2 regions of the Pseudomonas sp. ML2-2023-3 genome follow, and region 1 is predicted to be linked to the other one. Evidence: predicted binding sites of a transcription regulator. Region 1 holds the regulator's gene; the other holds the start of a gene.
The links. The regulator FliA, encoded in region 1, starts transcription of late flagellar genes. The targets are predictions, from matches to a motif close to CTAAAGTTTNNNNNNNNNNNGCCGNTAA.

Region 1 (3,409 bases):
AGGGTGGCGTCGGTAAAACTAACGTCTCAGTCAACTTGTCCATCGCATTGGCCGAGCTGGGCAGGCGCGTTCTGTTGATGGACGCGGACCTTGGACTGGCGAATGTCGATGTCCTGCTGGGCCTGACCCCCAAATTCACCCTGGCCGATGTGGTCGAGGGGCGTTGCGAGCTGCGCGATGTCTTGCTGCAAGGCCCTGGCGGGATTCGTATCGTGCCGGCGGCTTCGGGCACCCAGAGCATGGTGCAGCTGAGCCCGGCGCAACACGCCGGTCTGATCCAGGCCTTCAGCGACCTCGGCGACAATCTGGATGTGCTGGTGATCGACACCGCTGCCGGGATTGGCGAGTCGGTGGTCAGTTTTGTGCGCGCCGCCCAGGAAGTGCTGCTGGTGGTCTGCGACGAGCCGACATCGATCACCGATGCCTATGCGCTGATCAAGTTGCTCAATCGCGATTACGGCATGAACCGCTTTCGCGTATTGGCGAACATGGCCCAGAGCCCGCAGGAAGGGCGCAATCTGTTCGCCAAATTGACTAAAGTCACCGACCGCTTTCTGGATGTGGCCCTGCAATACGTGGGCGCCGTTCCGTATGACGAATGCGTGCGCAAGGCCGTGCAAAAACAGCGGGCCGTCTACGAAGCGTTCCCGCGCTCCAAGTGCTCCCTGGCGTTTAAAGCCATCGCCCAGAAAGTCGACACCTGGCCGCTGCCCGCCAACCCCCGCGGGCATCTGGAGTTCTTTGTCGAGCGTCTGGTGCAGCAAGCAGGGGGGCGCTTTTAATGACCGCCAGTGGCTATCGCATGTACAGCAAGGCGTCCCGTGACAGCCAGTACGAGCTGATCGAGCGTTACGCCCCTTTGGTCAAGCGCATCGCCTATCACCTGTTGGCGCGCTTGCCGGCCAGCGTGCAGGTGGACGACCTGATCCAGGCCGGGATGATCGGGCTGCTCGAGGTGTCGGGCAAATACGACGCCACCAAGGGAGCGAGTTTTGAGACCTATGCCGGGATTCGCATTCGTGGCGCCATGCTCGATGAAGTGCGAAAAGGCGACTGGGCCCCGCGCTCTGTCCACCGCAATACGCGCATGGTCAGCGATGCAATTCGGGTAATTGAAGCAAAAACCGGTTGTGACGCTAAAGATCATGAAGTTGCGGCCGAACTCCAGTTAAGCCTTGATGATTATTACGCCATCTTGAATGACACCCTGGGCAGCCGCCTGTTCAGTTTCGACGACTTGTTGCAGGACGGCGAACACGAAGGGCTGCATGAGGATGGCGCAAGTGCTCACCCGGAGCCGTCCCGCGATCTGGAAGACGAACGCTTCCAGGGCGCGCTGGCCGATGCGATTGCCCATCTGCCCGAGCGTGAGCGGCTGGTGTTGGCGCTGTACTACGACGAGGAACTGAACCTCAAGGAAATCGGCGAAGTGCTGGGGGTCAGCGAGTCCCGTGTGAGCCAGCTGCACAGCCAGTGCGCAGCGCGGCTGCGTGCACGCCTGAGCCAGTGGCGAGCGCACTGACCGGAACACGCGTACTTATTGTGGGAGCGGGCTTGCTCGCGATGGGATCGACACGGTGAATCAGAAAAACCGCGCCGCCAGCATCGCGAGCAAGCCCGCTCCCACAGTCGATTCTGGCGGTGTTTGAAAACGAATTGATTGAATGGCGTGTCCCCAGACCGGGCGCGTTTAAGACTGCTTGGAGGTCGAATTGGACAAGAACATGAAAATCCTTATCGTTGATGATTTTTCAACGATGCGGCGGATCATTAAAAACCTGTTGCGTGACCTGGGGTTCACCAACACGGTCGAGGCGGACGACGGCATCACGGCGTTGCCGATCCTCAATCTGGGTCACATCGACTTTTTGGTGACCGACTGGAACATGCCGGGCATGACCGGTATCGAGTTGCTGCGCCACGTGCGCGCCGACGAAAAACTCAAGCACTTGCCGGTGCTGATGGTGACCGCCGAAGCCAAGCGCGAGCAGATCATCGAAGCCGCCCAGGCCGGTGTTAACGGCTATGTGGTCAAGCCGTTCACGGCTATCGCACTCAAAGACAAGATCGAGAAGATCTTTGATCGCATCGGTTGATCGGTTGCCTTGGGGGCGCTATGGAGCATAAAGAATCTACACAGGGCGATTTTGAGTCGACCCTGAAAAAACATGCTCACGAATTGGTCGAAAGCCTTGAAAGAGGCCAGTTTGGCGATGCAGTGCAGCTGATTCACGAACTCAACCAGACCCGTGATCGCGGGTTGTATCGCGAAGTCGGCAAACTGACCCGTGAACTGCACAGTGCAATTGTCAATTTCCATATTGATCCGAGCATGCCGCAAGCCGAAGAAGTGTCGCAGATCACGGATGCCACGGAACGCCTGGCTTATGTTGTGAAGCTCACGGAAGCGGCCGCCAATCGAACCATGGACCTGGTGGAGAACAGCACGCCGCTGGTCAACGGCCTGGGGCAGGAAGCCAAGGCCCTGAGTGCAGACTGGGGTCGCTTCATGCGCCGTGAAATCGGTGCCGAGGAGTTTCGCGAGCTGGCGCGTCGGGTTGACAGTTTTTTGACGCGTAGCGACGAGCAAAGTCAGGTCGTGTCCGCCAACCTCACCGACATCTTGCTGGCCCAGGATTTCCAGGACCTTACCGGTCAGGTCATCAAGCGGGTGACGCAACTGGTCACGGACGTTGAAAGCAATCTGCTCAAACTGGTGCTGATGGCCAGTCAGGTGGATCGCTTTGCCGGCATCGAACACGACCGTGATGCGTTGCGCGCTGAAAATAATTCGCAAAAAAACCAGGCCAAGGGTGAAGGTCCGCAGATTCATGCCGATACACGTAATGACGTCGTATCCGGTCAGGATGATGTAGACGATTTGCTGTCCAGTTTAGGTTTTTAGGACTCGATAGACGTGCGGGCGCTGTTGCCTGGCGTCGCGGGCCTTTCTCAAGGAGCACGTACATGAGCTTCGGCGCCGATGAAGAAATCCTTCAGGATTTCCTGGTTGAAGCCGGCGAAATTCTGGAGTTGCTGTCCGAGCAACTGGTCGAGCTGGAAAGCCGACCGGATGATGCGGACCTGCTCAATGCCATTTTTCGCGGTTTTCATACTGTCAAAGGGGGCGCCGGCTTCCTGCAGCTCCATGAATTGGTGGAGTGCTGTCACATCGCCGAGAACGTCTTCGACATCCTGCGCAAGGGTGAACGAGGCGTCGACGCGGAGTTGATGGACGTGGTGCTTGAGGCCCTGGATGCGGTCAACGGCATGTTCAGCGAAGTGCGCGAGCGCAGCCCGATCACCGCGGCGACCCCCGAGTTGCTGGCGGCGCTGGCGCGTCTGGCAGAGCCTGCGGCCGCTCACGTGGTTGCTGCACCTGTGCCGGTGGCGGTAGTCGCAGCTCCGG
Region 2 (3,409 bases), 350 kb from region 1:
ATTCGCAAACGCTGGCCAGGACTGGCCTTGATTTGCTCGGGCAGCACCTTGTTCTTCAATACTTCGAAGGGGTAGGTGTCGCGAAACCACAAGGTTTCGTTGGTGGTCATCGCATCGACCACCAGTTCGCGCAGCCCGCTGCGCGGCTGGCTCTGGATACGCTGAATCAGCTCGCCCAGGGACTTGATACCTTGCTGCTCCATCAGCTTGTTAAGCCGGCTGGAGACGAGGTACTGCTTGTTTTCACCCAGCAAAATGCCACAGGCTTTTTCCAGGAAGACCCGGAACTGTTCAAAATCCAAATTAGCCGTCGACAAATGTCCTGCCTCTTAAATCGATTTGACCGCCAGGGGTGAGCCCTGGCTATGGTCTGCTGCTTTTATCCGGTCAACTACCCGGGATGCCAGGTCATCAGGTCGGAACTTGGCCAAAAAGTCATCGGCACCGACCTTTTTCACCATAGCCTGATTGAATACCCCGGATAACGAAGTATGCAGAATGATGTGCAGCTTTTGCATCCGCGGATCGTTACGGATTTCAGCAGTCAGGGTGTAGCCGTCCATTTCCGGCATCTCGATATCCGAGATCATCATCAGAAATTCTTCAGACGGGTCCTTGCCCTCCTCCACCAGCTTGCGCAGGTAGTCCAGCGCCTGACGGCCATCATTCAACGACACCACTTCAACGCCTACCGTTTGCAGGCAACGGGCTACCTGCTTGCGTGCCACCGACGAATCGTCGACGGTCAGCACCCGCAATGACAGTGCCTTGCTCCGGGTTTCGACATCCACTACACCGTGGGTGATGGTTTCAGGTGATGGCGAGACTTCTGCCAGTACCTTCTCGACATCGATGATTTCGACCAGTTGATCGTCCAGCCGGGTGACGGCCGTCAAGTAATGGTCGTTACCCGTGCCCTTGGGCGGCGGATGGATCTCTTCCCAGTTCATGTTCACGATGCGTTCAACCGAGCGAACCAGAAAGCCCTGAGTCTTGGTGTTGTACTCGGTGATGATCACAAACGGGCTGCTTTGATCTTTCAGGGCCCCCGCCCCGGTGGCCATGGCCAGATCGAGAATCGGGATGGTCGCGCCTCGAATGCTCGCCACACCACATACCACGGGATGAGACTTGGGAATCAAGGTCAGTTTCGGGCATTGCAGCACCTCCCTGACCTTGAACACATTGATCCCGTAAAGCTGTGGTCCATCCAGACGAAACAACAACAGCTCCAGGCGATTTTGCCCGACCAGCTGAGTGCGCTGGTTAACCGCATCCATCATCCCGGCCATTCTCAGCTCCTCTTAAAAACTTCAAGTTTCATCACGCACTTCCCGGTAAACGGCACGGGGCTTGCTTTTTTATCGGCCATGAACGCAAAAACGACAATTTCCTGCCACCGGCCCTTCCTCCAGACCCTGCGCCGCAGCTGTCTGAGCGTCCTGGCGGCTGGCACCCTGCTTGGCCTGGGCACTCATACCCAGGCTGATGCGTTTACATCGCCTGATCAGCTTATCGGCGTGACCCAGGGCTTTCTTGAATTCACCGTTGAAGACTACCTGGCAACCAGCCAGACCGAGGGGCGATATCAGATCCAGGTCAACAACCTTGACCCCCGTCTGCGACTGGCTCATTGCGACAAGGAATTGACAGCAACCCTCGAAAGCCCGGCACAACCCATGGGCCGGGTGATCGTGCGCGTGCGCTGCGAAGGGGGCTCGCCCTGGACTATCTTCGTTCCAGCCCAGGTCAAACTGTTCCGTGACGTGGTCATCGTCAATCACCCGCTCAAGCGCGGCATGGTGATCGACTATGCCGATGTCACCTTGCGCGAGCGGGATATCAGCCTGATCAATCAGGGCTACCTGACGGCGACTGAACTGGCAGTGGGTCAAAAGCTGCTGCGGCCCATGATCACCGATCAGGTACTGACCCTCACGCACCTGGAACAGGTTGCCACCGTGCGCAAGGGCGACCATGTGGTCATCAGCGCCCGTAGCGGTACGTTAAGTGTCAAAATGCCCGGCGAAGCCCTGTCAGACGGAGGCCTCAGCGAGCAGATACGAGTCAAGAACCTGAACTCCAAGCGTGTGATCCGGGCCCGAGTGACAGCACCCGGTCAAGTTGAGGTGGCATTGTAGGAAAGTTGGCATCAGTCTCCGGACTTTCCTACACTGTGGTTTGACGCAGATCAGTACAGTTCTGTGTGAAGCTATGATTAATCGAGCCTAAAGTTTTTCCGGGTATGGCCGAAAACATGGCAAGCGTCCAAATACCCAGAGGTTTATCGTTATGGTCATCGACTTCAGTCGTCTTGGCAGCGCGCCGCCCTTAACCGGCAGTACGCGCAGCAATGCAAATCAGGAAGCAGGCAGCGCCACGCAAGCGGCCCCGGCTAAAGGCCCTGAGCAAACCAGCGCCAGCGCCCCTAGCGGGGAATCTGTACACCTCAGCCAAGAGGCTCAGCAGTTGCAGAAGATCAGCGACTCGTTGCGTGACCAACCTGTTGTCGACAAAAATCGGGTGGCCGAGCTTAAACAGGCCATCGCCGAGGGCAGCTACAAAGTCGACAGCAACCGGGTCGCCAGCAAACTGCTCAACATGGAAGCCCAGCGCTAGGCCCACATGGCCTGTGCCAGGCTTTTGGACGCTTAACTCCCAGAGCCCGTTATGCACGACGAAAATTTACTGCAACTGATCAATGATGACCTGGCCCCCGCCGAACAACTGCTCGGCCTGCTGCAAGACGAGTCCATTGCCCTGAAAGGCCGCGACATGCAGGTGCTGGAAAACATTCTGGCGCGCAAACAGTCGTTGATCATTTTGCTGGAGCAACATGGCCGCAAGCGCAGCGAGATTCTCGCGGCCCTTGGCCTGGCCACCAACCGCAGCGGCCTCGAAAGCCTTGCCAGCCACTCAAGCGTAGGCGCGCAACTGCTCAGCCAAAGCGATGTGCTGAACCAGTTACTGGCCCAATGCCAGGCTGCGAACCTGCTCAATGGACAGTCGATCCAGACCCAGCAGGCAATCACCGCCAACCAGCTGCGCATTCTTCATGGCGGCGAAGCCCCCTCGTTGTATGACGCCCGCGGCACCACTTCGATGCTCAACAAGCATCGCGCCTACAGCCAGGCTTGAGCCTGCGCATCCGCAGCCTGTAGCGAGACACGCACCATAATGGCAGAATGCCTCTTTTTTGCATGTCGCTGTATTTTGTCTGGAGATTGATCAACCGTGTTCGACGCCCAAGATGCTCCGCAACCGCCAAAGGTGCTGACCACCCCTTTGGAAATTGCCTCCAACCTGCGGATGCTGCAAGAGAGCCATGACCCGCTGATCATCACTTTCCAGGATCGCACCCAGCGCTTCCAAAGCTATGTGGTGGATATAGACCGTGAGCGCAACACCA

Region 2: the regulator FliA is predicted to act here: its motif matches at 2,229-2,256, upstream of flgM (flagellar biosynthesis anti-sigma factor FlgM).

What each region holds. Positions count from the first base shown of each region.
Region 1 is NZ_CP146343.1:4,248,187-4,251,595, reverse strand. Features, by position in the region: gene fleN (flagellar synthesis regulator FleN) at 1-782, shown strand, start outside; gene fliA (RNA polymerase sigma factor FliA) at 782-1,522, shown strand; gene V6P94_RS19575 (chemotaxis response regulator CheY) at 1,725-2,096, shown strand; gene V6P94_RS19570 (protein phosphatase CheZ) at 2,117-2,905, shown strand; gene V6P94_RS19565 (chemotaxis protein CheA) at 2,968-3,409, shown strand, end outside.
Region 2 is NZ_CP146343.1:4,601,040-4,604,448, forward strand. Features, by position in the region: gene cheR (protein-glutamate O-methyltransferase CheR) at 1-317, opposite strand, end outside; gene V6P94_RS21220 (chemotaxis protein CheV) at 330-1,292, opposite strand; gene flgA (flagellar basal body P-ring formation chaperone FlgA) at 1,371-2,141, shown strand; gene flgM (flagellar biosynthesis anti-sigma factor FlgM) at 2,293-2,619, shown strand; gene V6P94_RS21235 (flagella synthesis protein FlgN) at 2,671-3,138, shown strand; gene V6P94_RS21240 (flagellar regulator YcgR PilZN domain-containing protein) at 3,235-3,409, shown strand, end outside.